DNA from 4 places in the Pseudoalteromonas sp. Ps84H-4 genome. Region 3 is predicted to be linked to each of the others. Evidence: predicted binding sites of a transcription regulator. Region 3 holds the regulator's gene; each other region holds the start of a gene.
The links. Region 3 encodes sigma-54, which starts transcription at its own class of promoters, with help from an activator protein. Its sites were predicted from a motif close to GTTGGCACGNNNNTNGNNT; they were not measured.

Region 1 (8,205 bases), on a different contig from region 3:
CTACCCAAGCAAATAACTGAGCGGCTCTGCACCCCAAGTTGTAAATAGCACCACTAAGCACACAGCAAAAATAATAAAAGCGAGCATAGGTGATTTGGTGACAGGCTCAGTGACTGAAACCTGGTCGCTACTGCCCGTCAGCATAGGTTTGACTAAATTCTTTCCCTTAATGCGGTAAATCACAATTGCCAATACATGCAACACAATGGCATACAACAAAATATCAAAGTTCAAATGATGCAACCAACCCGCAAATTCTACGGTATCTGATGATACATGTGCGACTAGCGGGCCGTCTGTTAAGATATCGTCGCTGGTCATAAGTCCCGAGGTTAACTGCACAAGTATTAAAACAAAAAATGCAATCACCATATAACTGCCCGCCGCACCATGACCTGCCTTATGCTCATTGCTTGTAAATGACTTAATTGCAGCAACAGGTGAGTGAATAAGTGCAGAGAGCTTTGCTGTTTTGCTACCAATAAGCCCCCAAACAAGACGTGTAATAATCAGCGCCAAGGTGAAGTAGCCTGCTGCAAAATGCAGCTCTAACATACCCTCTTCAGCACTAAAATAGAGTGTTGCGATGGCTGCAACTAACAACCAATGGAAGCTTCTTATAAAGCCATCCCATACTTTAACTTTCGACATTGTAATTTTCCCTTTAAAAGACGCAAATGATGAATTTCAGCAACGGGTTCGGCTATACATTATTACAAACTTCAGTTATTTTGACACACCTCTATTTCAGCTGTTTTGATCTGAGCCACAACAACAAACATGAGCGATAAAATGCATAAATCAACAATAAGAGCATTACTAAAAGGGTTTTTCGACATGCTCCCCTTGTGCCTTGCAGTGTTACCTTGGGGCATTTTATGTGGCTCGTTAGCCGTCCAAAATGGCTTTAGTGCTTTAGAAACACAAGCGATGTCATTGTTGGTATTTGCAGGCTCTGCGCAGCTAGTCGCAATTGAATTAATGGCCGGCAATACCCCTTTGCTTACTATATTGTTTACCACACTCATTATTAGCTCGCGGCACTTTCTATATGGTTTAGCTATTCGCCACAAAGTCATTGATCAACCTTTTCGTTGGCGCCTTCCTGTTAGCTTTGTACTCACAGATGAGTTATTTGCGTTTTCGCACCATCGCAAAGCCTACCGAACAAAAGTGCGCCTTATTTACGCGCTCAGTGCAGGGTTTAGTTTTTACATTGCGTGGAATATATGGACTTTGCTTGGCATAGTCGCGGGTAGCTTACTGCCTGACTTAACAGACCTTGGGCTTGATTTTGCCATTGCTGCCACATTTATTGCCTTAGTTATTCCAGGTGTAAAGAACCTTGCTACGTTGGCTACTGTGCTCACCGCAGGCGTTGTCGCTACGCTTTTAAAAAGCCAAGGCTTTCAGCTATGGTTAGTGACTGCAGCGCTAATAGCCATGACAGTAGGTTATTTAATTAGTCGCTGGCAAGCAAAAGAGGAGCATACACTATGATGACCACCATTTTATTGATGGCGTGTATTACCTTTTTCACACGTTACTTATTTTTACACCGCGCATTACCGTTTAAAGTCGGCCCGAAAATGCAGCAATTTTTAAGTTTTAGCGCCCCTGCGGTACTTACCGCAATTTGGGTACCCATCGTCTTTATAAATGAGGGAGAGATTAACTTAGATTGGCAAAACCCTTATTTAAGTGCGGCTGTATTAGCCATTATTGTCGCATATAAAACACATAACATTTATTACACCACGCTAGCAGGCATGGGGCTATTTATCATTTTAAGTTAATCTTTTTTGTCGCTAAATTTGTACTTTGGCCTTTCAGAGCAACATACTTTGAGTTTAAAAAACTGACATCAACTCTAACACTGCTCACAGTTGGCTATAAGGTATAAAGTGTGATTAAAATTTATACTTTTATACCTCTCTAAAGCGGGTTAGAATTAATTCAACAATAATAATAAGTGATACCTATGAGTGAATTTTATCAACTGAGTGCCACCAGCCTTCAAGGTCAAACTATTGATTTTAAAGACTTTGAAAATAAAGTCGTTCTAATTGTAAATACGGCGAGTAAATGTGGCTTTACCCCTCAGTATGAAGGCTTGCAAGCACTCCACGAAAAATACCATGATCAAGGTCTCGTCATTATCGGCTTTCCATGTAATCAGTTTGGTAAGCAAGAACCGGGAGATGCTAAAGAAATAAAAGAAGGCTGCCTAATTAACTATGGCGTTAGCTTTTTAATGATGAGCAAGGTCGATGTAAATGGCGAACATGCCCACCCAGTTTTTAGATACCTAAAATCAGAGTTACCTGGGTTTATTACCCGCAAAATAAAATGGAACTTCACCAAGTTTTTAATTGGTAAAGATGGCAAAGCTATTAAACGATTTGCTCCTTTAACAAAACCAGAGCAGATCGAAGCTGCGATTATTGCTGCATTAAACAAATAAAATCACATGCCAATAAGCAATAAAGAGGCAAAATGCCTCTTTATTTAAATTTATGCTTAGTCGTTCATGTACTCGTCAAAGTCGTCTTCGCCTAAGTTTCTGCGTAAGCGTTTTTGCTCAAGATAATCTTCTAGCTTCTTCTTAACGCGTTGCTTTTTTTTGTCATGTTGATTACGCCCAACCATTTCGTACTCGTCTTCAACAAAATCGTCATCTAGCGCATCATAACTAAATGTCTTACCCACAACCCACTCCATAAAGTGTTTGAGACCAATTTCACAAATTTAAAGTTTGCTCTGTGAATTGGCAAAGTTTAAAAAGCTCAGTGATTAATTAGTATGTAAAAAACCACCAAAATAAAGCCATATCGCCATGCTAAATGGGTGATATGTCAATATTGTGAATAAATAGCGCTAAATTCGGATTCTGAAAAGTGAGAGTTTTTTATCGTTTCGATAAAACCCATTTATGCATGTTTATTTTTTAGTTAATTTGACCAAATTTTAGTTAAAAATTTAATTCTCATAACTTCTAACTACACTTAATAAAATGATAACCCTATGAAATAAAATAAAAATATAAATTTGGCATTAAGTTTGATTATGTCTAAATGTCATTTCAAACAGGAAAGAAAAAAATGAAAAAGTTATTGTTAGTAAGTTCTTTATTTATCGCTACCAGCGCAATGGCTCATAACGATAATGATACAAATATTTCATTCAGCGGTGAGCAATGTGATGTTGAATTTAAAAATGATGTACGCATCACACCAAGCGAGTTAGAAGTATACACAGCCGATAATCGCTCTATGAAAATCATCGATCAGCACACTTTGTATATCGATGGTCAAAGCGTATCACTTGATGCTTCACAACAGCAAGCAATTGCAGATTACTCAGACAGCTTACGCAGCCAACTTCCTGAAGTAGCAAATATCGCACTTGATGGCGTAAAAATAGCAGGCGTAGCAATTGAAGAAGTGTCAAAAGCCTTCAACATTGACGGCCTAAACGACATTTCAGAATTAATGGACGATATCAGCGTAGAAGTGCAAAACGCCTTCTATCAACAAGGTGCGTTCACAATGGGTCAGCAAAATTTTGAAAAATTTGGTCAAAACTTTGAAGACCAATTCGATGAGCAAATCGAATCAGCAGTTGAATCAGCCATGATGCAATCAATGGGTAGTATTTTGGTCGCGCTAGGCTCTGAACTTTTAGGTTCGGGTGGCGACATGAATGAGTTTGAACAACGTATGGAAAACATGGGCGCACAAATAGAAGCGCGCGTTGAAACACAGGCAGCTCAACTTGAAGAGCGTGCAGATGCATTATGCGGCAGCTTTGCTGATATCGCTCATAAAGAGCAAGAGTTAGTGGCGCTAGTACCAGAACTAAAAGAGTATCAACTTTTTATCTTCAAACAAAACGCAGAGTAATGAATTAACATCCCTGAACCAAAACACTTGGTCCTTTCGCGCAGAGCTTGCTCTGCGCTTTTTTATTTTTTGGCCAACACAGTCAGTTGCGATAACGTTTTAATCGCCTGCTCTAAATTTTCAGACCAAGGCAAGCCATAACTTAAGCGAAAACAACTACGGTACTTTTTACCCGCTGAAAATATCAGCCCTGGAGTAATACTGATCCCCGCCTCAAGTGCCAAATGAAATAATTTTACCGCATCATATTGGCTACCAAGATCAACCCAAATAACACAACCCCCTTGCGGGTTACTTATGCGTGCACAACTTGGCATGTGCTGCTGCAAACACCAAATCATACGCTCTTTGTTGGTACTTAAGCGCTGTCTTAGTAAACGAATATTACGATCGTACTCGCCAGTGGCTATAAATTCATACAAGGTCCACTGATTAATAAGTGGCGCAGAGCAACTAAGCGCCCTTTTATAGCGCCTTGCTTGTTCAGCAAACTTACCGGCAATGATCCAACCAATACGGTAACTTGGCGCAGCTGTTTTTGAAAATGACGCGCAGGTGATCACTAAACCCTTTTTTGAATAAGCTTGTGCAGGAGTCGCTCGCTTAGCTGTAAAATGTAGGTCGCCATATACATCATCTTCAATAAGCACGACATCGCGCTGCTCTAAAAGTGCCACCAATTGTTCACGCTTGGCATCAGGCATAAAGCTGCCAACCGGGTTATTTAATGAGGTAGAAAATACACAGGCTTTTATATCATGCTCATCGAGTGCTTGAGCCAAATCATCTAGCCATATTCCTTCATCAGGACACAGCGGTATTTCCAGTGCCTTTAAGCCTAAGCTTTCGATTAATTCGATAATGCCAAAATAGCAAGGCGACTCGATAGCAATAACATCTCCGGGTTTAGCGACACACTTAAGGGCTATCGCCAACGCCTCTTGAGCGCCATTGGTGATCACTAATTCATCGCTATCAACCCCAATGCCGAAGTCTAAATAACGATGAATGAGTTGTTTTTTAAGTGGTGCAAAGCCATCCATCGGACCGTAATTAATTGCCGATGCCCCAGCGAGTGTCATTACCCGACGCATGGTTCTTGCCAATGCTTTATCTGTCGGTGCAGCAGCCACAGGATTGGCAATACCAAATGGCACCACATTAGCTTTGTGGATAGCGCTATATACTTGTTCTATTAAGCCTTGTTTGTTGACTGTGGTAGGTTCTCGACTCAGCCTGACTCGCTTTGGCCGCGACTGATTTAATTGTGAAGACTTTAAAAAGTAACCTGACTTTTCTCTGGCTTCAATTAGCCCCTGTCCTTCAAGTAATTGATAAGCTTGTTTTACCGTCGGAATACTAATATTAAGCTTGTCAGCCATTTTTCTGAGTGATGGTAATTTTTCACCTGGTAATAACGAGCCTTGCAAACAAAGATCTCTAACTAACTGAATAACTTGTTGATATAAGAACTCACTGTTACTACGACTGATTACTTGTGACATAGCCCACCAAACTGTATAGGTTGCATTTCTAGTTTTCTGTATATGTTAAGTATACAGAAGCGATTTAAAATGAACATACTTTCAATTTTTAGGTACTAACTATGAAAAGCGCTGCTCTCTACCTTGCTACAGTACTGATCTGGGGATCGACTTGGCTTGCTATTGAGTTTCAACTGGGTGATGTCGCTGTTGAGGTCTCTTTATTTTATCGCTTTGCCATTGCAGCTATTTTAATGTGGGCCTTTGTGCTCGTAAAAAAACTTCCTATGCAATATTCACTGCGTGATCACGGCTTTTTTGCATTATTAGCTTTATTTAACTTTGGTTTAAATTATTTAGTACTGTATTGGGCGCAGAACTACCTTACCTCAGCAATGGCTTCAATTGCCTTTTCGATGTTGTTATTGATGAACATTATTAACACCCGCTTGTTTTTCGCAAAGCCAATTGCGAAACGAATTTACTTTGGTGCTCTGCTCGGCGTAATGGGTATTGCAAGCTTGTTTTGGCCACAAATTCAGCAATTCGACTTGAGTAATGGTGCGTTGGTCGGGTTACTACTTGCGCTATCTGGGACCTTTGTGGCTTCATTGGGGAATATGGTCAGTGTTCGAAACTCTCAGCGAAACATTGGCGTACTTCAGGGCAATGCCTGGGGTATGTTATACAGCGCTTTAGGCCTAGCAGCGTATGTTTTAGTAAGCGATGTTGAGCTTACATTGAATGCCCCAACCAGTTATTGGATATCGCTTTTCTATTTAGCTGTGTTTGGTACCGTAATCGCATTTGCTTGTTACTTCGCACTACTTAAAAATATTGGCCCTGAGCGCGCAAGCTACGTAATCGTATTATTCCCACTGGTTGCAGTGGTATTAAGTACCTTATTTGAAGGATTCGAATGGCAAGCGAATACCTTTATGGGCTTTAGCCTAGTGTTATTCGGTAATGCTATCGTGCTAACTCCAACTCGACAAATTAAAGCATTTTTTGCTGCACGTAACCTACAGCAAAAAAGCTCCGTCCCCAGTTAGATGTGGCAAGGTCACCTCTAACACCAAGCGCTGGCAAAATATGCCGGCGCTTTTTTATGGCACATGAAAACGAAGTGCTTGTTTGTGAATCTTAACTTTGGCTGGTGTAAAACCAACGAGCTCTCCATCAGCCTCAATACTAAGCCCTTTGGTGGTTACTTCCGCAGTTGTTAAACAGGTATATTTCAGCCTTTTTAAACTATGATGTTTCACAAGTAGTAAATATAAAAAGCTAATCAGGTTTTTTAACAAACCATCTGCTGGCATGCAGTAACAATCAAGCTGACCATCATTTAACTTTGCCCGAGGAGCAATCTTTAAGCCACCACCAAAGTAATGATGATTAGCAAAAATCGTCGCTAAATTACTGTAGCTAAGTGGTCTACCATTAAATTCCCCCTGAAGTGACCGTGCCTGAAATGAAAATAGCTGCTTGATACCCTGCCAAGTGTAGCCAAACGAGCTAAAACTTCCGGCTTTGTTTAATTGAGTTACCACCTCAGCATCAAAACCTATCCCCGCTACATTAATAAAATAGCGCTGATTTATTTGCCCAATATCAATGAGCTCAGTACGGCTATTGAAAACAGCGTCATGCCAAGCTTGCTGCTTGCGCGCAAAGCCGCGAGCAAAATCATTACCTGTACCTGCAGGAATTAAGGCGATAGAACAATCGCTCGTCATTAATGCATTAACAGCTAAATGTAGCGTCCCATCACCACCAATTACCACAGCTTGTGTCTGGCTTTTAGCTAAAAGGGCAATATTAGCGCAATCTTGAAGAAAATTGCCTATGGTTAAATATAACTCAGGCTCAATCTGTCTTTTTTTACATTCTTTTAGTAGCCAATCAACACTATTTTTATGATTTTTTTTGTCACTTGGCTTTATTATTATCAACATTAATGGCACTTCTTTTCTTGCATGGTAAAAACACCACACTCGTTCAAATTATATTAATCTGAATAATTAGTCACTTTCTTACTCTAAAAACGCATAAATCAAAGTAACAACAATTAAAAACCTTTTATTTACTGACACTTCAACACAAAAACAACTGCATAAGCATGCAAATCTCTGCAGATATAAAAACTTAACCCTATGTTAATAAAAGACTTTCGGATTAGAAAAAGTTATCCGGCAGACTCAATTTTTATCGTTTTATTTTTGTTCAGTTTGGTTGCAAAATACTCACGTTTTCAACCAAACACAACCCGGAGCAAAGTAATGAACCCAATTAATACATTAAACCAAAACGCAGCAGCTCATGTTGCCGTAAAACCAACAAACCGCAAAGCAAAAATGTTGGCAAAGCTTAATCGCTACGGCAAAAAGTTAGCACTTGGCGGCGCAGTACAACACAAGTAACCCCCAACCATGGTTACTTTATCGGTGCAGTAAACAACCAACCACTAACGAAGATCCTTCTTTAGCTCCTCCGTTTACTGCCCCAACCCTCTTCTTTTAAGTCAAAAACAGCAAAAAATTAAACCTTTTTACAAAAAACGCCCTTATTACGCTCAAAAAACAAGCAAACAAACTTTTTCCTATTTACACAGCCGATTCAGCTAAGTATTATTCTCGCATCACGACGTGGAGAGATGGCAGAGTGGTCGAATGCACCGGTCTTGAAAACCGGCAGGGGTTTGTAGCCCCTCTAGGGTTCAAATCCCTATCTCTCCACCACTTATTTTTATTTGTTGATTAATTTCAGCAAGTTACAATCAGAATTATGCGTTGGAGAGGTGGCCGAGTGGCCGAAGGCGC
Region 2 (8,205 bases), on a different contig from region 3:
TTGAAACTGATTGGTGATTCGTTTGTACTGGCCAAATAAGTAACCAATCTCCCGACCAGCAACCCCGATATCACCGGCTGGTACATCTGTATTTTCGCCAATGTGACGGTAAAGCTCAGTCATAAATGACTGACAAAAGCGCATGATCTCATTGTCGCTTTTACCTTTAGGATCAAAGTCTGAGCCACCCTTCGCTCCACCTAAAGGTAACCCTGTTAGTGCATTTTTAAGAACTTGCTCAAAACCTAAGAACTTAATGACACTCAGATTCACGCTTGGATGAAATCGCAAACCGCCTTTGTAGGGGCCAAGTGATGAACTAAATTCGACTCGATACCCACGGTTTACTCTAAGGTTGCCCTTATCATCATGCCAAGGTACTCGAAAAATAATTTGCCTTTCAGGTTCAACTAATCGCTCTAATATTGCCTGTTTTTGAAAATCGGACCCGTCTTGCACAACCTGTTCTAGCGAGTGAAATACCTCTTCTACAGCTTGGAAAAACTCAGGTTCGTTTGCATTTGCTTCCTTTACTTGGTTAAGTACATCTTGTAGATATTGCATATTAACTCCTCAAGCTATTGAAAATATTGTATTCACTTAATTACTATTAAACTTCTAAACAGCCTTAAACGATCACTTAGTTTAACGAATCGCAAACCGTTGAGACTCTTGCGAAGCATCAAAGTGCCAAAAATAGCGCATTGGTTCATGCTGGCCATCGTAAAACCATATCTCAGCCACTAGCTCAACCGCTGAGTTTGCAAGCATAATATCCGAATTCAACTTACTCTCGACAAGTGAAGAGCGTAACAAACATTCGGAGTAATCCGCTTTGTTATCCTCACCTTTAAGGCAGATATTTATATACGCACGTGGATTGCCCATATTTATATCAACATCAACATAAAGTAACACTTTACTAGACAAATCAAACGTTGGAGAAATAGTTAAATCAGTCATTGTATCCGTTTGTACTGTTGTTTCAGTTGCTGTTTCGTTTTCTGTAGTGGCGGTTGTTGCCGATGTTGCCAAAGTATTTGAGTTTTCATTAACAGCATCACCTTCACCGCCTCCACCACACGCTGTAAGAATTAAACAAATCATTGTAATTAATAGATGTTTCATGGCTACTGTGCTCCCGAAATCACTTTAGATGTTGTTGCATTGTTAAACCACATTGGACTTTCTCTGCCATCAGATTCAGCAAATGTTTGGAACTCACTATAGGCTTGGGTTATATCAACACTTTCTTTTGGGTGCGCCCATGACGACCCCACTTCAATGGCCCAAGGTAATCCAGATGGCGTTTGGAAGTAATACCCAAACTGAGTATTAGTTGCATCATCACTGCCTACTAAAGAAAACAAGCTTTGATTAAATTTTTCTGTCGGCGGTTGGTTTTTAATATGCACTTCCCATCCGCGAGGATTCAAGCCATCTAAAAAAGTACCGTGGTAATGACCTTCTGCCGCAAAAATAAATGGGTCCAGTGTATATTTAGGTGCATCAACACTCGCTATATAAGTATTTAATGACACACTTAAAGTGAAGCTAACTTTATTATTAATGTTACAACCCGCTTCTGTTCTGAAAAAACTACAGCTAGAGTCTTTACTTGCATAGGCCCATGTGTCTGGCATCACAATAAAAATTGCGTCTTCTGTTCCTTCTTCAAGGATCGTATGTGTTTGCTGTTCGCCATTAATGATTAAACTGATTGATGCTTGGTCTATTTGACTGCGTAAAATGCGTTTGTTTATACCACTGGGGCTAGATTGATAAAGGCGAACTGCAAACCCGTTGTGAAAAGTGGCACCTATTCCTACAAGATCTCCTTCAATTTTATAACCAAGCGCTTGTCCATCTTTATCAATCAACTTTGTACGGTAATTCATAACCAAATCATTAAAGTCATAATCACCAGCGAAGGGCCATTGGTCTTCATAAGCCAGAGTTACCCAGCCATTCTCACTTGGGTAAGCAAGACTACCGTAGGTATTAATGGGATAGTCTTCAACTTCTCCGCCTGTAACCCCACCTGTTGCAGTTATTGGATTTGCTTCGCTACCGTCTGTAACCCGAAAACGTGCCCATGTTGCCCCCATAACAGCATTACTTGGTACATCAACAAGAACACTGTTATCCCCTTGATTAAGGCGGTATTTACTCACTGTGATTTCGTCTGCATCAAACTGGTAATTTTGGTCCCAATCAAACCAAGCATATAAATAGCCATTATCATTTGGTGATGTGACAATAATTTGGCTTGTTGAGCCGGCAACAAAATCAGTCACAAACTTGACCCCATCGTCAGAGCTATCTACTGATGACTGGAGAAGATCACTGGCAGTGTTTAGGTTTTCTCCATCAACACTTGCGCCGAGATAAACAAGGTTAGATTGGTCTTCATTAGGATCGAACAAGTGTCTTGCACCGCTATCTTCTAACGTTGTTTGATAAGGTCTAGGCGCATCACCAAAATCAATCGAGTTATCTGTAACTTTTACCTCTGCTATAGCACAACGTGCCCCATCATTTTGGTTAGATGTAGGGCCCAATGTAAACACATACGCAGTTGGTGTATAACCCGACACAGGGCTGATGTTTAAATTAACCCTATGGACTTTACCGCTTCGATTGTTACTAAAATAAAACTGCCCTTGCAAATCAAAGTAAGCTGCGCCATTGGCGCCTGTATCACCTGCAATATCGAGATTTGTAATAAAAACAGGGCCACCATTTTCAACGTTGATCTCATATAAGTCGCCGTTTGATTCAACAGCGTAAAGAAGAGTACTGTGCGGATGAAATGCAAAGTCATAAATAGTGAGATTCCAATTAGCAGAGCCTGGAATTAATTCAGCTTGGTATTGTTCATTTTGTGCTGTTAAATTAATGGCGTAAAGGCCAAAGCGCGGATGATATAAGTAATACACAGCCTTGTTTTGCTGCTCATCAACTAAAATATCACCCACATAAAAGTTCGTATCTGGTAAGCCGCTTACATTTAAACGCTCTAACATGTATTGGTTATTTATGCGTACCACACTTTTAGGGGCTTGCTTACTAAAACCATACATGTATTGGTCTTGGTAATTAAAGCCCACCGCATTAACACTGTCGTTATTAGCTTCGCTTGCAAAATCCATTGCTGCTGCAAGCACTGTCGTTTTCGCAGATACTAAATCAACACCATACATCTGTGCGGGCGAACCCTGAATTAAAAATGCTTTACTTGGACACTGCTCAAATGGTGCTGCACTTACCAAGCCGTTAGCAAGTGCCGCTGTTAAGTAAATGAACATGTTAATTTTCATAATTACACTCTCCTTTGGGTGTGTAATTACTTAAAGCAGCAACCATTCCAAAAAATAAATAGCCTTTTAACAATGCGTTATAAAAATCTAGCCAATATTATTCGCAAGTTGCGAGAAGAATAATTGCATAATGCAATTCCTTTTAGCTATAAAAGCAAATCATTCCCATTTAAAAGTATGACATGCTAGACTAGTTGGGATTTAAAAAAATAATAAACCCTACTATGAAACTTAAAGCCGCTGTTTTTCTGTATTTTGCCTTATCAATGAACTGTGCTTTTGCATCATCATTGCAAAACCATATTGACGAAGCCAGAGCAATCAGTGATTACCAAAAACGATATGAGTATTTATTAAGTATCGATAAACAACTTTTAGAATCGGCAAGCCTTGCAGAAAGAATCAGTTTTAACGTTAGATTAATTCACGTTCATATACAGCTGGGGCAGTTTCAGCAGGCGCAAACAATAATAGATGAGCTTGAAGCAGGCCCAAAATACAAAAACGACTCCCCTATATACAGCGAGTTGTATCTTGCTAAAGCACGACTGGCCTACAGAAAAAGTGACTTAGAAACCGCAATTTCGTTATCTCAACAAAATGTCGCGCTATTTCAGCGTTTGCAACTTAGCGATTATGAAATTGACGCCGTGGCGAGCCTTGTCAGTGCCTATCATAATGCTGGTGAGTATCAAGCCGCCTTGAACTTGCTTGAGGTTTATATTCACGACAACAATCGCGAATTAACCTTAAAGCAAAAAGAAATGCTCTACCATGGTTACTCACGTAATCTTGAGCAGTTAGACCGGTTAACGCTTGCTCTGGAGTATAAACTAAAACGCCGTGAGCTAGTTCAGCAGATGTCACCGTCTATTTCATTACAAGCAGGCATAACCTATTCGATTGCTCAAAGTTATTTAGATTTAGGCCAATACGAAAAAGCAAAGAGCGAGTTTATTACAGCGCTTAGTTTTGATAGACAAACGGGGTCACTTTCAGATATCGGACATAGCTTAGTTAAGTTATCACAATGCGAATATGGGCTACACAATTACACTAAAGCACTTGAATACGCACAAGATGCTCAGCAAGTATTTGCTAGTTATAACAGCACAAGAAATACCGCTTGGGCTAAGCATAATATTGCAATAAATTTGCTTGAAATTGATAAAGCTGATCAAGCATTAGCAATTGAAAAACAAGTAATCACTGAACTGAAAGAAGACGATCACTTATATACTGATGTGTTACTTACATTAGCAAAACTATACATTGGCTCGACTGAGCTTAAACAAGCTAAACATTATGCACAACAAGCCTTTCAATTAAGTAATCAAAAAAATAGGCTGCAAAAGCAGATCCTTGCCCTTGAACATCTAATTACAGTTGCACAACAGCAAGCTGATTATCAACAAGCATTGTCGTATCAACGCACTATCACGGAGCTTGAAAAAAACTTTGCCCATAACAACTACAATCAACGTTTAGCAGAGTTACAAAACTCAATTGCTATTCGCGACCGAGATTTGGCCATTCAAAATTTAAAACTGCAAGACCATGAAAAAAGCCAAGCCATAGCCTCACAGCGTCAAACAATCTTATACAGCATTTTATTATTTAGCTTGCTTTTAGCTGTAATGGGCATCGCATTATTAAGAGTAAAACAAAGAAAACAACTGATTGAACAACGCCGGAATTATCTAGATAAACAAATCAGCCAACGTAGTAAGTTATTATCACAAGTTGCCCACGAACTAAGTGGTCCATTAACAGGGTTGCGCTTACACCTTGAAACTCTGCAAGCTGGTCTTACTCAATTTAATGAGCTTACCTACGAAAAGCTCAACCAAAAAATCACCGACATGGCGACCTTAGTTGCTGATTTAAATAAAATCTCTCTTTTAGAACAAAGTAGTTTTCAGCTCAAGCTAACAGCAATTAATGCTGCTGAATATTTCCAAAGTTTACACGCAGATATGGTGATCCAGCTGGATCAATTTGAAGTGGGATTCACACAAAACATAGCCGATGAATTAACATTAGAGTGTGATGCAACAAGGCTTTCACAGTTATTTGCAAACTTAATCAGTAATTCGCTTAAGTACACGCATCAGCCCGGTAAGATTAATTTAACGATTAGCCAAAGCCAAACACAGCTATTGATCCGCTATGAAGATTCAGCCCCTGGCGTGAGCGATGAAAGTTTAACAAAGATTTTTGACCACCTTTATAGAGTGCCAGACTTAAATACAGTTAAACAATCAGGGTCAGGGATTGGGCTTGCGATAGTAAAACAAATTGTCGAAGCCCATAATTGGCGTATAACGGCAGCCCATAGCGAACTCGGTGGTGTCCGCTATGACTTAACGATTGCTATTTAGGTGATTTGTCTGGCCATTCAAATGCACCAACATCACCAGGAAATACAACCGGTGATTCAATTCCATCTTTGTTCACAGCAGCAACACCAAAATAGTAGTTATCGATAACAATATTTTTCAGTGTTGCTTCGGTGACTTTGCCAACATCACGACTAAATTGCCATTGTGGCTCACTGGTATAACGCCAATAGATTTTATAACTAACCACAGTTGGGTCATCACTTTCATGCCACGCCAAGGTTGTACTTGGCTTTACAGCACCTGAAATACTGACCCCTGTTGGTGGTGCAGGCGCCCATGCCATTGATGCCATCGTCACTGCATTTAGTGACGTTAATTTCGCTGCATAGGCAAAATCAACATGATCAATGGTGTCACCGTAGGTAATACCATTTTCAGCACGTAAGTCTTGGTGTTGTTGGTTATAATTTTCGTTGGTTTCCATTATACGCACAGCTGCAAAGCCAACATCGTTAAATGGACGGTGATGCCCTCCTCGACCAAAACGATCGAGTCGATATACCAACATGGTATCCAGATTTTCAATGTAGCGATCTGCGATTGTATCTATGTAACGCGCAAGGTTACGACTTGCAGAATCAACCTCACCACCGGTAAAACGGCGTTTATGGGCTTGCTCTTTGGTTTCAATAACGCGAGTGCCTTCAGAGAAGATACGTGCAGTTGTGTTATCTGTTACCCCATTAATGCCGGTTGAATTACCAATCATGTCGTTGTTTAAAACACCATGAACACGCCAATTATGCTCTTGTGCATATTTAGCTAAAATTTTACCGCCAAATAAGCCTTGCTCTTCACCAGATAAAGCTGCATAAACAATTGAGCCATTAAATTTATACTTTGATAAAACACGCGCAGATTCCAGCACGCCAGCCACACCAGATGCATTATCATTAGCCCCTGGCGCATCTGAGGTATAGTCCATTACATCAGACACTCTCGAGTCAATATCACCCGACATCATAACCATTCGGTTCGCATCAACTTGACCGCGCTGAATAGCCACAATATTGACAACCTCTACCGGGTTTGGAATACGCTTTTCACCGGAAATAGTGTCTTTTACTTCGATGATTTCTAGGCAATTTCCGCACGCTTTAGAAATCGCCTCAAATTCAGACTTGATCCAACGTCTTGCTGCACCAATACCACGTGTATCTGATTTCGTCTCAGAAAGAGTATGGCGAGTGCCAAAATCAACCAGCGTTTGTATATCTTGCTCTATACGCGTTTTTGAAACTGCATTTGCAATATCATGCAAAGCTTGTTGATCTTTATATTGAGGTGTTGTGGCTTGAGCTGCCGAGACCAAAAACAGCGATGAGCTAAACAAAGCACCCGTTGTTGTTATTATTTTACGCTTTAACATAGTTTCACTCCTTCAATGAATAATTCAAGGCTAACTAATATTTCATTTCACGCAATAGTTATGAGTTAGAAAACAAATTATTAGGTTGAATAATCTGAGTTTATCTTTTGTCTAGGTGCTGTGAAGTTTAAAATAAGTAAGAATCGTAGGAATTGAAGGTAACTGCTCAGTTGTAAGTGACACTATGATTTTGTACCTGGTAATGTCATCGTATCATTATAAAACACCACCTGATTGCCACCCGCGTACTTTGCGTTATACATGGCTTTGTCAGCGCACTGAATTAAATACTCTGCATCGCCATAATGTTCTGGAAATAACACAGCACCAATACTTGGCGAGTAAATAAGCTCTGCATCATTATAGATAAGTGGTTTACAGATTTCTGCTTTTAACTTATCAACGGCTTCTATCACGTCATTTTTATTCTTAACGCTTTTCAATACCACGACAAATTCATCTCCACCTAAACGGCCTACTGAGTCACCTTTTTTCAATACATGGCGAATACGCATGGCAATTGTTTTTAACAGCTTATCGCCCGCTCCATGACCATGGATATCATTAACTTGCTTAAAGCCATCAATATCAATAAATAACACGCCTATTACTGTTGAAATGGTATTCGCAATTGACAAAGATTCTTCTAATTGTGTGGTCAGATAATGACGGTTAGGTAAATCGGTAAGTGAGTCATGGCCTGCCATATAAATTAATTTTTGTTCTAATTTTTTTTGCTCAGTAATGTCATAAGCGATTGCCACTCTGACTTGTTTTTCTTTTGACCAATAAACTGACCACAAAACATGGACTATTCTGCCATCTTTTCTTACCCAACGATTTTCAAAACGTGGATCATCATTGCTAGACACTATTTTGTTGATAGCCTGAATTGTTTTTGCTCTGTCTTCTGGATAAACAAAGTCGAGCATCTGTCTATTAATAGCCTCTTCTGGTGCGTATCCGAAAATAGATTCAAAGGCTGGATTTGCAAAAAGCAAAGTACCTTTCGAGTCTACAACACAAACAGCATCTAATAAGAGAGTGATAATATCAGATAAATATTCCGATGTTTCTTGGTTCATACGCGACTAAATTGTTTGCTTTGCAATAA
Region 3 (8,205 bases):
ACCAACAATATCGGTGACGGTTGTCAGTACCACACTGCCTGCTAGGGCTGGGTCAATTTTCATTTTCTTAAGAATTAACGGAATACTCGCACCCGCGATACCAGCGGCAACAAGATTCATAAACATCGCAAACGCTAAGACCGCACCGAGCTTAAAGTCCCATTGCCATAGGGCAACCACACCAGCAATCAATATCGACCAAATAACGCCATTCAGTGCGCCTATCGCCAGTTCCTTAAGTAATAAGAAGCGTTGGTTTGTTTGGTTGATATGGCCAACCGCTATACCACGAATAACCAGTGTTAATGTTTGGCTACCTGCAACACCACCCATTGAAGGTACGATACCATTTAGTACCGCCAAAATAGGCAAGATTGCTAAGGTGTTTTCAAAAAAGCTTGCCACAATTGCTGCTAGCAATGCGGTTAATAAGTTAACTCCCAGCCAAATAGAGCGACGCTGCGAACTTTTGAGTACTGGCGCAAAGGTATCTTCTTCGTCGTCAAGACCAGCAAGGCTTAACATGCTGTGCTCAGCATCTTCACGGATGACGTCAACGATATCATCGATGGTAATACGACCAAGCAAGTGAGCGTTATCATCAACAACAGGGGCTGAAATCCAGTTATGACGCTCGAACAATTGCGCTACATCACTTTCATCCATTGAGATTAGGATTGACTCACACTCTTCATCCATTAAATCACGAACAATTTTATCCGATGAGTTGGTCAGTAATGTGGTTAACGAAAGCGCGCCTAAAAAGCAGTTATGTTTATCAACAACGTATAAGTCATCCGTACCTTCTGGTAGTTCACCACGCAAGCGTAAATAGCGCAGGACTACATCTAAGGTAACATCTGGACGGATTGTTACCGTATCGCTGTTCATCAGGGCACCGGCTGAACGCTCTTGGTACGACAGTGCCTGAGTTGCCCTTTCTCTATCTTGCGAGTCCATTGCACTGACTACGTCTTGATAAACGGTGTCAGGAAGGCTACGAAGAACTTCACCTAAGTCATCGTCGTCCATGTCTTCGGTTGCAGCAGCAATGTGCTCAGGCTCCATCTGAGCAATAATACCTAAACGTACGTCTTCAGAGAGTTCTTCTAAAACATCACCACGCACATCTGGGTCTACCAACTGCCATAGCATGCGACGAATTTTATGGGGAGATGACTCTAATAATAAAGCGGTATCACACGGAGCTGTTTTAGCGAGCATGCCTCGCACCTGAACAAATTGTCCACTATTGAGTGACTTGGTCACTTGTTTAAGTTGTTGTAGTGGGTAGTCTTGTTCAAAGGCTTCTGGCATTGGCGTCCTTACAACTGAAAATAGATTAATAAAGATTCTGCAAATACAGCATAGTTGCTAAGTGGTGTATTTGCAGGATATCTTCACACTGCGATAAAATTATTAAGTGCTTTGTATTTTTAAGGTGTGAACGATATAAAAGTAGGATATTTAAAGAGAATTATAAATACCTGAACTAAGTTTAACTTAAACGGTTAAGCCTTAGCAAACGCTATTCTTGTTCATGAAAGCGTTGTGCAATTAATTCTCCAATTGCGTTCAGTGCAGCCTCTGCATCTGGGCCTTCACATACCACACGCACTTCTTTACCTTGGCTACTTTCAAGTAGCATTAAGGCTAAAACACTATCACCTTCAGCTTCTTTATCGTCTTGATAAAGCATAATTTTAGCATCAAATTGCAAAGCAAGTTGTGCTAAAACAGTGGCTGCTCGTGCGTGCAAGCCAAGCTTATTTTGAATTAAAAACGTGTCTTCTGCGTGCATCTGGCATCCAATTAAATATCTTGCTCGCGATGGCGGATTTTTACGTTCGCATGCGTTTTTGAAAAGCTATCACCAATGGTCTGCGCTAAATATACCGAGCGATGTTGCCCGCCAGTACAGCCAATTGCGATGGTAAGATAGCTGCGATTGTTACGCTCAAGGTGAGGCAACCATGTTTGCACAAATGTTTGAATTTGCCATGTAAATTTTTGCACTATGCTATGACTTGCAAGGTAATCTTTTACTGGTTGATCTAAGCCTGTGAGTGGCTTTAGGTCTGGCTCCCAGTGTGGATTTGGTAAAAAACGTGCATCAAATACGTAATCGGCTTCTTTTGGAATACCATGTTTAAAGCCAAACGACATAAAGGTGATAATCAGCTTTTTATCTTTTTTACCTAAGATCTTTTCACGAATTGATTCAGCTAACTGATGAACACTCAGGTCGGTGGTATCAATCATAAAATCAGCGCGCGTGATCAGTACATCCAGTAATACTCTTTCTTGCTTAATTGCTAAATCGAGTGGCAGCGAGTCAATCGATAGAGGATGTAAGCGTCGCGTTTCAGAAAAGCGTTTGATCAGAGTTTGGTCATCACTGTCTAAATAGAACAGTGTTGGGTTTGCGAAACCTGGCAGGTATTCAAGAATATCATTAAACTCTTGCTGCTCTTTCGGTAAGTTACGCACATCTATGCTGACTGCTATTTTGTCATAGTTGTCTGAAACGCTACGAACAAGCGAAGGTAATAAGTTGACTGGGATATTATCAACACAGTAGTAACCCAAGTCTTCAAGTACACGTAAAGCGACCGATTTACCTGAGCCTGAGCGACCGCTGATGATAATTAATTCCATTTATGCCTCTGCTGATATGACCTGAAACAGTTCGTGGTCTGTTTTAGCGCTACGTAACTGTTTACAAAACTCTTTATCTTTTAGTCTATCAGCAATTGTCGATAAGGTCTTTAGGTGAAGTTGGCTGTCTCCATCTGGTACGATGAGTGCAACGAAAATATCCACAGGTCGGTTATCAATTGCGTCAAAATTGATTGGGGATTCACTCACTATGACAAATGCCTGTGGTTGCTCTGCACCACTCATGCGGCCATGTGGAATAGCAATGCCACGACCAATACCTGTACTGCCTAATTTTTCTCTATTGAGTAAGGCATCAAGGACGTCTTGTTGAGATAAATGAGGAAGCTGCTGGTGAGCCAGCTCGCTGATATATTCAAGGATTCTTTTTTTGCTATTAAAAAGGACCGCAGCTTTGCTGCAGTCCTGGTTAGTAAGTGAACTAAGTTTCATAATTTAGTGTCGAGCTAATTTCTCTTTGTGTTTAATGACTTGACGATCTAGTTTGTCGATTAGCGAGTCAATGGCTGCATACATATCTTGGTGTGCAGTTGAGGCAAAGAGCTCGCCTCCATTTACATGTAAAGTTGCTTCTGCTTTTTGGCTTAATTTTTCTACATCTAGAATGACATGTACATTATTAATGTGGTCAAAATGCCTTTCTAGTTTTGCAAACTTGCTGTTTACATAGTCTCTTAATGAATCAGTGATTTCTACATGACGACCAGTTAAATTTAGTTGCATAAGCATTTTCCTTCTATGTAAAACGTCTAAATCAAACTCTTACGCTGATTAGACGGAGGTATCGCTAGAGACTCTCGATATTTTGCAATTGTGCGTCTAGCTACTTTAATTCCTTGCTCAGCCAATATATCTGCAATTTTACTATCACTCAATGGCTTAGCTGAGTTTTCTGCAGCGATAAGCTTTTTGATCAAAGCGCGAATTGCTGTTGATGAACACTCACCACCGTTTTCTGTGCTGACATGGCTTGAGAAGAAATATTTCAACTCAAAAATCCCGCGAGGGGTGTGCATGTATTTTTGTGTTGTAACACGTGAAATTGTCGATTCATGCATTTCGACCATTTCTGCGACATCGTTCAGCACCATTGGTTTCATGGCTTCTGGGCCATGTTCAAAAAATGCTTGTTGTTGCTGTACGATACAATTGGTCACTTTTAAAAGTGTATCGTTACGGCTCTCTAAGCTTTTAATAAACCATTTAGCTTCTTGTAAATGAGAGCGAATAAACTGGCTATCGCTGCTCGATTTTACTGAGCGTGACATAGCTGCATATTGGCTATTCACTCTAATTTTTGGCATACAATCTGGGTTTAGTTCAACGACCCAACGACCTTTAACTTTTTTAACCGATACATCGGGTATAACGTACTCAGACTCTTCGCGAACTATGCTGTCTGCTGGCTTAGGGTTTAAGCTGTGGATCAGCGTCATTACTTCTTTTAGTTCGCTTTCTTTAAGCTTAGTCTTTTTCATCAAAGTGCGATAGTCGCGACTTGCTAATAATTCAATATGCTCAGATAAAACCATTTTAGTTTCAGCTAAATACGGCGTACTCGCATCGAATTGGCGAAGCTGGATACATAAGCACTCTTGTAAGCTACGGGCACCAATCCCTACTGGATCAAACAACTGTATTCTCTTTAAGACCGCTTCGACTTCATCTAGTTCGATTTCTTCTTCATCATTATTTTGATTAAAACTTTCGACTATGTCTTCGCAGCTAACAGTTAAAATACCTGAGTCATCAATTGCCTCTACGATGGCGACAGCGATCGCTTCATCGGTTGGGCTAAATGGCGTGAGTTGTAATTGCCACATAAGGTATTCATGGAGGGTTTCAGTCGATGCACCCTGATAAATTGACTCATCTTCTGGCATTGGACCTGATGATGTTGATGGGGCAGCACTCATGTACTCATCCCATGTCACATCCATGGCTAAATCGTCACTTACGGTGTCTTTGTTAAGGGCATCGCTGCTTTCTTGTTCGTACTCACTCGGCGCTTCTTCGGCCGATGCACTTAGCTGAGTATCATCAGATTCAGCTTTTTGCTCGTTCTTACCAATGTTTTCATCGTTGTAATCTGCTTCTTCCACTTCAAGCAGAGGGTTACTATCAAGTGCTTCTTGAATTTCTTGCTGGAGATCCAATGTACTAAGCTGCAGCAAGCGAATTGCTTGTTGCAGTTGTGGAGTCATTGTAAGTTGCTGGCCCATGCGCAGCTGTAATGATTGCCTCATGTATCCCTAACAATCCTTTTATGTGTTATCGACACCTGTGCAGTCACAGGTAAATATATATCGATTTATTGTCATTGTTATTTAGTTTAGCAGATGCGCTAGATGGTGGCTTATTGGTTATAGCCTGAATTGCTCACCTAGATACACATCGCGTACGGTTTGGTCAGCTAAAACATGCTCAGGTGTTCCTGATGCAATTAGCTCCCCATGAGAAACAATGTAGGCTTTTTCACAAACATCAAGGGTTTCTCTAACATTATGGTCAGTGATTAATACACCAATACCACGATTTTTTAAGTGTTCAATAATTTTCTTTATATCTAACACTGAAATAGGATCAACACCAGCAAAAGGCTCATCTAACAAGATAAATTTAGGGTTTGCGGCTAATGCCCGAGCAATTTCTACGCGACGACGCTCGCCCCCAGATAAGGCCATACCTTGACTATCACGAATATGCTGAATACTAAATTCATCAAGTAAGTTGTTGAGTGTTTCTTCTCGGCCTTGTTTATTTAAATCTTTACGCGTTTCTAAAATAGCCATTAGGTTTTGATAAACCGTTAACTTTCTAAAAATAGATGACTCTTGTGGTAGGTAACCAATCCCTAAACGTGCACGGCTATGCATTGGCAAAAGTGTAATATCATTATCATCAATGCTGATCTTGCCTTTATCGCTAGGTACTAAGCCAACAATCATATAGAAAGTGGTGGTTTTGCCTGCGCCATTTGGGCCAAGCAAACCAACGATACTGCCCGCTTCAACCTCAAGACCCACATTTTTGACAACTTGGCGGCCTTTATAGCTTTTTGCTAAAAGCTCTGCTTTTAATGTGCTCATGGTTGGCCTTTATCGTCTTGTTTGTTGTCAACAGGCACTAAGATTGTGTGTACACGGTCTGTTGAGTTTTCGTCTTTTTCTGCGCTAATTAGTTGTTGTGCCATATCATAAGTAATACTTTTCGCTGTTACTTTTTGGCCTGCTTGAGTTACTTCGGCTTCGCCATTTAAAGTTAAGAAGCGCTTGGCTACGTCGTAGCGAACTTCTTCTGCACTGGCGCTCATTACCGTGCCATCTGCTTGCTTTTCTTCAAAATAAGCAGGCTTACCTGTGGCGATAATTAACTCAACAGTACCTTCTGTATCACCACCATGGGCTTCAAGACGTTCGGCTGTGATCCGGCGGTTACCATGTATAATTTCGACATTGCCTTCAAATATACCAACGCCATCTTTTAGCTTACCAGTTTGACGATCTGAGCTTATGCTAATTTGTGCGCCTGTCTGCTCGGCAGCTACGCCTGAAAAGGCAATCAATAAGCTTGGGATCAGGAGTAATTTCTTCAGTTTATTGGTCATAGTATATGGTTCGTGTATGGTTAGTTAACTCTACAATCTCGGTTTTTAAATTAGCTTTTAGGCCTTTACCGGTAATTTTTAAATTTGGTCCTGTTAGCGTCACAGGTTGCTTCGAAAACATGGTCATTTGTTCTATATCAACGTTAATGTTTTCAGCTTTAATATCTTCGATCATGCCATTATGGGTTAAGTTTTTAGCAACAACATCGCCTTCAAAAATAAGCTGATCGTTTTCATATAAGGTGGCTTCTTTAGCTTTTACTTGCCAAATTTGCTGGTCGCCATAAAGTGTAAAAATAGGTTGCTCAAAAAAGGTAAACCCAAGCTGCTGATAAAGCTCCATTTTCGCAGCGGCCACTTTATGGCTAATCTTGCCTTGCTCATCATAAGCGGTTTGCTTTAGTGCAACGGCCGTATAATCGGGAGTTGCAATAATCTCGTCTTCACTATTTATTGTGTTTGTTGTTTGGTTAAAGTACGGATACCACAACCACACCATGCAACAAACAAAAACAATACTCAGTAAAATACGGGCTATATTCATGCGCTGGTTCCATCGCTAGTTAACGGCTTACCGTTTTCTAACATCAGTAAATCTGTTAATTCACGTACAGCGCCAAAGCCACCCGGTAGCATGGTCGTATAGTGAGCCAGTTTTTTTATCAATGGGTGCGCATCATTGACTGCTACCGCAAAGCCTACTTTTTCCATTACAGGCAAATCAGGGCCATCGTCACCAATGTACGCTATTTGCTCATCTTCTAGGCCAAGTTTATCTTTTAACTCTTGGTATGCAATCAGCTTTGTTTCTTGGCCTTGATAAATATGCTGTACGGTTAGGCTAGTCATTCGCTGCTGAACTATTTGTGAATGGCGCCCGGTAATAACGGCAACTTCAAAGCCACTATTAATGAGTGCTTTGATGCCAAAGCCATCTTTGGTATTAAATGCTTTAAGCTCTTCGCCCTGATTTCCAAGATAAATTCGGCCATCAGAAAAAACGCCATCAATATCACATATTAGTAACTTAACTTTTTGAGCACGCTGACTTACATCAGGACTAAGGGGCTGGTATAGCTCGGCGAATGTCATTACTTACAGAACTCCTGCTTTTAATAGGTCTTGCATATTAAGCGCGCCAATCGGTGTGTTATTTTTATCGATTACAATCAAGCCGTTGATACGTTTGCGTTCCATAATATTTAACGCCTCAGCAGCCAGCATCTCTGCACTGGCTGTAGTACATGAGCGCGTCATGACCTGGCTAATGGCGGTACTATGAATATCAATACGTTGCTCTAAAATACGACGTAAATCACCATCCGTAAATAAGCCGCAGAGTTTTTGGTCTTCCGCGACCACGGCTGTCATACCTAACCCTTTAGCAGACATTTCAATAAGCGCATCTTTAATGCTTTGCGACTCGTGCACTATTGGTGTTGCATCACCACTGTGCATTACATCGTTTAATGTAAGCAACAAGCGCTTACCTAGGCTGCCTCCGGGATGAGATAATGCAAAGTCATCGGCTGTAAAGCCACGTGTTTCGAGTAAAGCAACAGCCATTGCATCACCCATAACCAAGGTTGCTGTAGTGCTTGCCGTTGGCGCAAGACCCAGTGGGCATGCTTCTTGGCTAACTTTAATGCAAACATGCACATTAGAGAGCTTTGCCATTGTTGAGTCAGGGTTACCTGTTAGCGAAATCATTTTTGCGCCAATTCGTTTAATAACAGGAATAATGCTTAACACTTCACTGGTTTCGCCCGAATTCGAAATGCACATTACTACATCATCTCGAGTGATCATCCCTAGGTCGCCATGGCTTGCTTCGCCAGGATGAACGAAAAATGCCGGTGTACCAGTGCTTGCTAATGTGGCAGCTATTTTATTGCCAATGTGGCCAGACTTACCCATGC
Region 4 (8,205 bases), on a different contig from region 3:
AAACCAAATCAATGTACTCATCACTACGGCCTTTATATTCAGGTGGCAATGCGTGAGCACCTAAAAATGTGGTTTTAACATCAACCGGATGATTTTCACCTAATAAGCGAGCCACTTCGAGTAGCTTAATTTCGTCTTCGCAGTCAAGACCATAGCCAGATTTGATCTCTACCGTAGTCACGCCTTCTGCGTATAACGCATTTAAACGCTCTTTCGCACTGACAAATAAGGTTTCGTGGTCTGCTGCGCGCGTTGCTCGTACTGTACTTGCAATACCGCCGCCATTAGCAGCAATTTGCTCATAACTAACACCTTGCAACCGTTGCTCGAACTCTTCAGCGCGGCTACCGGCAAACACTAAGTGAGTGTGGCAATCAATTAATCCCGGTGTTAACCATTGCCCTTTAGCTGAGATAGTCGGTGTTGCTAATGCATCAAAGTTTGGTAAGTCAGCTTGCGAACCTAACCAAGCAATTTTACCTTCTTTTACTGCGATCGCTGCATTTTCTATAGCACCGTATGGCGCATCAACTGCAGGATCCATGGTGGCAATATTGGCATCTGTGATCACTAAATCCCAGTGCATTTGGCTATCGTTCGTTGTATGCATTTTTCACCTATACTTATATCTGCTGCGAGCTTTAAAGCGCCTAATCAAATTAGCTTAAAGTTTAACAACTCATCTTGTATATACAAGAAAATTATGCCACCTTGTAACACACTGTTAACTTACCTGTGCACTTTCACAATGAGCGTCCCTAAGTTTGCACAAATAAAAGAATATATTTTGGAAAACATTCGATCGGGTCAATGGCAAGAAAATAGCCGCGTGCCCTCAGAAAACGAATTAACCAGCCAGTTTCAGGTTAGCCGCATGACGGCCAGACGCGCGTTATCTGAACTTACAGACGCCGGTATACTAACTCGTAGCCAAGGCCAAGGGACTTTTGTAGCAAGCTTTAAGTCACAATCATCATTGCTCGAAATTAAAAACATCGCTGATGAAGTTAAAGCTCGTAACAGTGATTACAGCTGTACAATTTTAGTGATGGAATCAATACGTGCAATTGCCCCTATTGCAATTGCATTGGGCGTTGATGTAGACAGTCACGTTTATCGTAGCGTCATCGTTCACAACGAGAACGAGCAACCTCTGCAAGTAGAAGAGCGCTTTGTGAACCCGGCTCTGGCAAAAGATTACTTACAACAAGATTTCCACAGCCTAACTCCCCATGAGTATTTATCAACCAGTGCGCCATTAACTGAGGCCAGACATACGGTTGAGGCGATTATGCCTAACCAAGAAATGTGCGAATGGCTTAATCTCTACAATGAAGAGCCTTGTTTGCAAGTGATCCGCCGAACGTGGTCAGCAAATGGCATTGTAAGCTTTGCACGCTTAGTCTCACCAGGTAGTAAATACAGACTCGGCGGTCACTTAACCTTTAAAAAGTAATTAAATTGGCAATTGATAGTGAAAGTTCAGCGCCTCAATAGCCGAACCATCAATGATACGTTCGCCAGCTTCATGACTTGTAAAGGTGGGTGGTTGATTACCCAGTTCAGAGCATTTTTGCTGGTAGTAATCCGCTTTTGTTGGATGCGCTGGGTTAACAACGTTATAAATGCTATTGGCGTTAGACCAGTTTTCAAGCACTGAAAAAATCGCCGCTATTACATCTTGCTGTTGTACCATGTTCACCACTTGCTGACTTGAGCTAGTAAGCTCTTTACCTGCAACAAACTTACCTGGGTCGCGTTCGGGGCCTACAAGTCCCGCTAAGCGCAATGCCTTGCCACCTGCATTTAGCACTAATTGCTCCGCATCGTATAATGTTTGTTGGCGTGCTGATTGGCAGTTAATTTCTGTGCTTTCGTCGTAACAACCATTGTCAGTTGGGTAAACACCTGTCGAAGAACATAAAATAAAGCCTTTACAATTTAGGTGTTTGGCAAGTTCAAGCCCAGCTTGTAATGTATCTAAATAATTACTTTCTGAGCTGCGGCTACGCGGTGGAATTGCACACACCCACCATGCTCCTTCAAGTGATACGTCATGTTTAAGTACACCATCTTCAAGTGCAAACTGACGCTGAAAGTCATGTTCGTGATCGCGACTACGGTGTGTCCCCTGCACCTGCCACGCCAATCCCTTTGCCTTAAGACAAAGAGCTTGCCCCAACCAACCTGCACCTAGCACCACCATTTTATTATCATTCACAACCATTTAGTAACTTACTCTATGTATTTTGTAATATTTTATTAATAACTACCGTTTTGCAAAGTAGCGATTTAAGCGCAAATATGATTAGATAGATAACTCTAACCGATAATAAAAATACGTGCACCTATGTTAAACAATCTCTCTTTACGTAAAAAAATATTACTGCTGATTGGCGGGACGATTAGTGTACTACTGATCATCGCGTCTAGTTTCTTTGTTAATCATATTGCTGACCTATCTCGCAAAGCGATTCAACGCGAAGCTGATAGCTACTTACAAAGCGAACGACTATCAATGCAAGGTTACTTTGCTAAATACGGTAAAGTTGTTGAAACCTTCGTAACAAATCCGCATTTAGTAAACTGGTTTGACAACTGGACTAAACGTGATCAAAGCCTTGATAACCAACCAGGATACGACAACGTTAATCAAGATTTTGTTCGTATCAGTGGTAACGATGACAACATTCTATCGGCCTTCTTTGCATCAGCAACAACAGGCGAATACTTTAAAGAAAACGAGCGAACCACCCACTACAATGGCCAGCCTTATTACGCTTATAAACGTGGTTGGTGGCAAGATGCTTTAAAGATCAACAAACTTTATGTTGGCCCTATTTCTGTAGATTTAACCACAGGTAATGCCTCAGCGGTTGTGCAACAGCCAGTTTATAATAAACAAAACAAACTTGTTGGTTTTGGTGGGGTTGATTTACAGCTCAACAATATCAACGACATGGTTGAGGCCATTCGCTTTAATGGCCAAGGTTTTGGCTTCTTGCTAGATGGCAATCAAAAGGTTGTTCACTTCTCTGAGCGTACTGGCCATAAATTATCTGTGACTGACGAAGGCCCTAATGGTAAAGAAGGCTTAGATGCCCTCGAAAAACAATTTAGCGACACATCAGGCTTTAGCGAATTAAACCGCGCGATGAAAAGCCAAAAAGATGGTAGCAGCTATGTCACATTTAAAGGTGAGCAATATTACGTTGTATACAATCGCCTTGAACTAGAAAGTCCATATCTTGATTGGTATGTCGGGATTTTGATCCCAACTAGCATGATTGATGAGCCAGTTAACGATGCGGTGATGACAACCACTACATCATTAATCATCATCCTTGCGATTATCATTGCGATGATCTTTTGGGCCACGCAAATGATCACCAAACCTCTTACAAAACTGACTTACATCATGCGTGATATCGCATCAGGCGATGGCGATTTAACACAGAAAATTGAAATTCATAGTCAGGACGAAGTTGGCCAGCTTGCTCATCATATGAACACCTTCATCGATAAATTACGTGCAATGATGCTCAACACTGCTGCGCAAGCAGAGCAGCTGAGCCAAGCAGCTAGTCAGCTGAAAATTGTATCGCAAAAAACCAATGATGAAATTCAGCAAGAAAAACAACAAGTTGATAGTGTAAGTGCCGCTGTTACTGAAATGGCATCTACAGTACTCGAAATTTCACGTAATGCGCAGCATACCAATAATGCAGCCGAAGAAGTGCAAGCCATTACAGTTGATGGCACTAAGCGCTCTACACAAGCTCAGTCAGTAATGACTGCGCTTGCAAGCCACATCGGCGAAGCATCTAAAGTAGTTGCTGGTCTTGAACAAGAAAGTGGCAACATTGGCGCTGTGATCGACGTAATCAACTCAATTGCAGAGCAAACTAACTTACTAGCACTTAATGCAGCAATTGAAGCGGCACGAGCCGGTGAGCAAGGGCGAGGCTTTGCTGTTGTGGCTGACGAAGTTCGTTCACTAGCAAGCAGAACACAAGAGTCAACGGATGATATTCGAAATATGATCAGTCGCTTACAGCAAATTGCTCAACAAGCATCAACTATGATGCAACAGGGTCAAGAGCGTGCTGAAGGCTCCGTTGAGCAAACGCAAATTGTATTGCAAGCACTGCAAGATATCGCGCAATCAGTGACAAATGTACAAGATCAGAGTCATCAAATTGCGACTTCAACAGAACAGCAAACTGTGGTTGCAGAAGATATTAATAATAGCCTGGCGGCTATTAACCACCTTGTTAATAGCACTGCGGATCATGCTCATGAATTGGCAGATGAAGCACGTGATTTAAATGAATTGGCAGCGTCTTTAAATAAGACAGTAAATCAGTTTAAGTTATAAAGATAAATTGCCGAAGTTATTAAAAACCCGATGTCACCTGAAGATGACATCGGGTTTTTATCGTCAGCCTTCCCTGTTAATCGTGGCGCAACCGCTTTCGCGTGTTCCATAAATTCATGCCACTGTTGCTTATTCCATAAAGCAACTCCTTTGTCGGTCAATCCTTGTGTTGGTTGCGTTTGTACTTGTTCCATATAGTCACCTCCTTACGCTAGCTTCATCCTGTTTGGCTCCAAGCCTGAGCTTATCCCTTGCTGTCATCTCCGTTCACTTTATCCATAAAGCGTTGCCATTGTGCGCTACTCCATAACGCTTTGTTACTTCCTTGCTGTCCTTTTTGCTGTGCTACATTGTCCATACTGTAAACTCCTTGCGGTTTATCGTCCTTTACTCCTACAGCTGCTCCTTGCTGTGTTCCCTGACTCATCCTTGCTTATTAATGCGGTAATTATCGCTTAGCGATGATATACACAGCATGAATCAAACCTGGAATGTACCCTAATAAGGTTAAAAGAATATTAATCCAGAACTGCGCACCTAAACCTACCTGTAAAAATACGCCAAGAGGTGGAATTAAAACCGATAAAATAATACGTATTAAATCCATGACTCACTCCTTGAAATCTATTAGCCCAGCCAAAGCTGGGCTAATTTAGGCTTGCTGTTATTCAGCAACAATCGTTAATTCATCGATTACTTTGCGAACGTCTTCAGCGTTTTCAGCGATACTGATTGCTAATTGCTTTTCAGCATCAGACTCAACGGTACCTTTAAGTGTTACTACACCGTTATCGGTATCAACATCGATGTCTGTACCACCTACTTCTGAGTTAAATAAATAACGTGTTGTGATTACAGTACTGATTTTCGCATCTGTTAAATCGCTTTCAGTTGAATCAGCTTTATCTGCTTTCATTTTCTTAGCCTTCATGTTTTTAACAACCGTTAGTTTGTTATCAACAGAGCTAACGCCATCTAGGCTAAGAACAAGCTCTTCAGCAAGCTCTTTATCTAATTCACTATCAACTTTACCTGTAAGTACAACCTTGCCATTCGTTACATCAGTGTTGATGTCAAAGTTGTTAAGGTTTGTGTTCATAAGAAGCACAGTTTCTGCCTTACCATCAATCCAAGCATCTTTACTTTCATTTTCCCAACTGCTTGCCTGAGCTGACATACTTGCTGTTGCACCAATTACTAAAGCGGCAATCATAGATTTGTTAAAAGTGTTCATAATCTTCTCCTTTTGATTTAAGACACTTTTACTAATGCGACTATGATGCCAACTATTTATTTGTTTAATTTCAACACCTTAAACCCTCATTCAGCGACTATTTATATTCAATTCGGTAAAGATTTACAGGCTGCTCGGTAAGAAGTTCACTATGTTGCAAAAATAACCATTTAGTTGCTGATTTTATTAATCTGTGGTTAATTTAACTAAGTAACGTTGACACTACAAAACACAACATATTGATTTATAATAAAATAAAATTTGGCCTAAGCTTTGCTTTATAACGAATAACATAAAAATCACTTTGATAATCACAACAGGGAACTACCATGGCCGTTAAACTTGAAGATCGCCCACTCGATCAAGTAAGAGAAGAAGTAATTGATCAACTCATTTATAACTACAGTCATGCTGTTATTTCAGCTGAAGCATTTGAACGCCGCTTAGACCAAGCAATGGAAGCCACCAGCAACGAAGTACTCGTTGAACTTGTTGCTGACTTAGAGCTTAAAGCTGATATTGACTACAAATCGCAAAAGCATGCGCAATTTAAACCTCATTATGGCCACAGCAGCGATAACGAAAGTCTGCAGCTTCGTAGCATTTTGGGTTCAAATGAGCGCAGCGGCCAGTGGGTAGTGCCAAAAGAAATCCACCTTACAAACTGCTTAGGTTCAATTGAGCTCGATTTTAGCGAAGCGATTTTCCAGCACCAACATGTCACTATTTACGTGAACTGTATTTTAGGTAACGACGAAATCTATGTGCCAGAACATGTCAATGTGGTATCAAAGCTGTTCAGTGTTATTGGCAGTGTAGAGAACAGATCAGTCGCCTTAAATAAAGGCCAAGGCCCAACCATCACCATTGAAGGTAATGTATGGCTAGGCTCAGTCGAGATTTCAGTTAAACGTACCATGAAAGAAAAGTTCATCAGCTTTGCCAACAGTCTAAAAGCCAGTTGGAAAGAGATGAATAAGATGTAGTAAAAGTTGCGAGTTGCGATTATGTTAATGTAGGTCGTCATTTATGGCGACAAGATATTGCATACGTTTCACCAATGACGCGCTAAAGCACGACCTACTAGAATGCGCGCGAAATAAATTTCACGCCTACATCGAAGATCTAATCGTACAAAGAGGGTAAGAGGCGCTTCGCTTAAGAGAAAACTCAGTTCTCTTCCTCTATGCTCTCTGTGTTCTCTGTGGTTAGAAAAAAGATCTTTAATTCACGAAGAGGACAAGAGGCGCTGCGATTTAGAGAAAACAAAAAACACAATTATCACTTCCTCATTCTCTTCTCATTCACTTCTCTTTGTGCAAAACATATTTGAACCACAGAGAGCACAGAGGCGCTGCGCGCTACACAGAGAAAACCAAATTAATACAAAGAGAATGACTAGAGCCTGTCCTTCTCTACCTCTGTGTCCTCTGTGTCCTCTGTAGTTAGAAAAAAGATCTTTAATTCACAAAGAGGACAAGAGGCGCTGCGCTTTAGAGAAAACAAAAAACACAATTATCACTTCCTCATTCTCTTCTCATTCACTTCTCTTTGTGCAAATTTTTTAAAACATATTGAACCACAGAGAAAAGCAAGTTATTACTTTCTCATTCTCTTCTCTTTGTGCATATATTTTTCTCGACCTTCTAGTGCTCGGCTAAAAGCTGACTGCTCTAGCTACAAGTCATTATTCCTTTCACTCGGTATATCACTGAAATACTCTACAAACTCAACTTCAAAACCTGCGGGATCGATAAAATATACATTTTTACGATACGGGTTTTCTGGACCCTGTTTATCTATTTCATAACCAGCGTCAACCAAGCGTTCAATTACGGCATTAATATCGTTTGTCACATAAGCAAAATGAGCAAGGCCCACTTGGTGCCCTGCTAAATCACGGTTTTCGTCTTCACCGTTATCGCTCAGAGCAAGATATTGGTAATCATCACCAAAGTGCAGCCATTTGCGCGGTTTGCCTGACCATGTGCTATCACCTTGGCTACGCACCCGCCAATGCGGGAACGCAGCTTTATAAAAGTGCAGCATGGCATCAACATTACTAACAACAAGGTTTACGTGCTCTAAATACATGGTAGTTTTCCTTTTTATTTTTAAACTGCCAGCAAGATAAAACCTCAAGTTAAGTTCAGGTAAAGCACTTTTTCAAATAAAAAAGCCCCACAAACGTGAGGCTTTAAATATTGAGTAGTTATTGATGAATCAGCTACCAGCAACCTGCATTTGTTCAATCAATACAGAGCCGGTTTGAATACCGCCACGGCGCTCGATATCACCACCTAAACCGACTACCGCTTTAAACATATCTTTTAAGTTACCAGCAATTGTGATTTCACTGACTGGGTATTGGATTTCGCCATTCTCAACCCAGAAGCCCGCCGCGCCACGTGAGTAATCACCCGTTACAGTGTTCACACCTTGACCCATAAGCTCGGTTACTAGTAAACCTGTGCCCATAGTTTTTAAGAGTGCTTTTAAGTCAGCATGAGTTTGCTCAACTAACCAATTATGAATACCACCAGCATGCCCCGTTGGTGTCATAGACAGTTTACGTGCAGCGTAGCTTGCTAAT

Region 1: the regulator sigma-54 is predicted to act here: its motif matches at 3,048-3,066, upstream of NH454_RS17680 (YggN family protein).
Region 2: the regulator sigma-54 is predicted to act here: its motif matches at 3,354-3,372, upstream of NH454_RS08090 (LruC domain-containing protein).
Region 4: the regulator sigma-54 is predicted to act here: its motif matches at 5,873-5,891, upstream of NH454_RS02715 (LiaF domain-containing protein).

What each region holds. Positions count from the first base shown of each region.
Region 1 is NZ_JAMXSK010000022.1:64,800-73,004, forward strand. It holds gene NH454_RS17655 (cytochrome b/b6 domain-containing protein) at 1-651, opposite strand; gene NH454_RS17660 (AzlC family ABC transporter permease) at 793-1,500, shown strand; gene NH454_RS17665 (AzlD domain-containing protein) at 1,497-1,796, shown strand; gene NH454_RS17670 (glutathione peroxidase) at 1,982-2,464, shown strand; gene NH454_RS17675 (PA3496 family putative envelope integrity protein) at 2,521-2,709, opposite strand; gene NH454_RS17680 (YggN family protein) at 3,102-3,902, shown strand; gene NH454_RS17685 (PLP-dependent aminotransferase family protein) at 3,965-5,407, opposite strand; gene NH454_RS17690 (EamA family transporter) at 5,509-6,438, shown strand; gene NH454_RS17695 (YegS/Rv2252/BmrU family lipid kinase) at 6,493-7,341, opposite strand; gene NH454_RS17700 (hypothetical protein) at 7,666-7,806, shown strand; tRNA gene NH454_RS17705 (tRNA-Ser) at 8,034-8,124, shown strand; tRNA gene NH454_RS17710 (tRNA-Ser) at 8,178-8,205, shown strand, end outside.
Region 2 is NZ_JAMXSK010000006.1:138,769-146,973, reverse strand. It holds gene gdhA (NADP-specific glutamate dehydrogenase) at 1-564, opposite strand, end outside; gene NH454_RS08095 (hypothetical protein) at 646-1,128, opposite strand; gene NH454_RS08090 (LruC domain-containing protein) at 1,131-3,320, opposite strand; gene NH454_RS08085 (ATP-binding protein) at 3,545-5,701, shown strand; gene NH454_RS08080 (M28 family peptidase) at 5,694-7,091, opposite strand; gene NH454_RS08075 (GGDEF domain-containing protein) at 7,274-8,176, opposite strand.
Region 3 is NZ_JAMXSK010000019.1:85,833-94,037, forward strand. It holds gene mgtE (magnesium transporter) at 1-1,317, opposite strand, end outside; gene NH454_RS16285 (HPr family phosphocarrier protein) at 1,529-1,801, opposite strand; gene rapZ (RNase adapter RapZ) at 1,813-2,658, opposite strand; gene ptsN (PTS IIA-like nitrogen regulatory protein PtsN) at 2,659-3,111, opposite strand; gene hpf (ribosome hibernation promoting factor) at 3,115-3,402, opposite strand; gene NH454_RS16305 (RNA polymerase factor sigma-54) at 3,429-4,925, opposite strand; gene lptB (LPS export ABC transporter ATP-binding protein) at 5,043-5,768, opposite strand; gene lptA (lipopolysaccharide transport periplasmic protein LptA) at 5,765-6,286, opposite strand; gene lptC (LPS export ABC transporter periplasmic protein LptC) at 6,276-6,830, opposite strand; gene kdsC (3-deoxy-manno-octulosonate-8-phosphatase KdsC) at 6,827-7,378, opposite strand; gene NH454_RS16330 (KpsF/GutQ family sugar-phosphate isomerase) at 7,382-8,205, opposite strand, start outside.
Region 4 is NZ_JAMXSK010000002.1:49,963-58,167, reverse strand. It holds gene hutI (imidazolonepropionase) at 1-610, opposite strand, end outside; gene hutC (histidine utilization repressor) at 749-1,456, shown strand; gene NH454_RS02740 (NADP-binding protein) at 1,457-2,227, opposite strand; gene NH454_RS02735 (methyl-accepting chemotaxis protein) at 2,351-4,378, shown strand; gene NH454_RS02730 (hypothetical protein) at 4,363-4,572, opposite strand; gene NH454_RS02725 (YqaE/Pmp3 family membrane protein) at 4,827-4,985, opposite strand; gene NH454_RS02720 (BON domain-containing protein) at 5,043-5,612, opposite strand; gene NH454_RS02715 (LiaF domain-containing protein) at 5,942-6,598, shown strand; gene NH454_RS02710 (VOC family protein) at 7,290-7,706, opposite strand; gene pmbA (metalloprotease PmbA) at 7,836-8,205, opposite strand, start outside.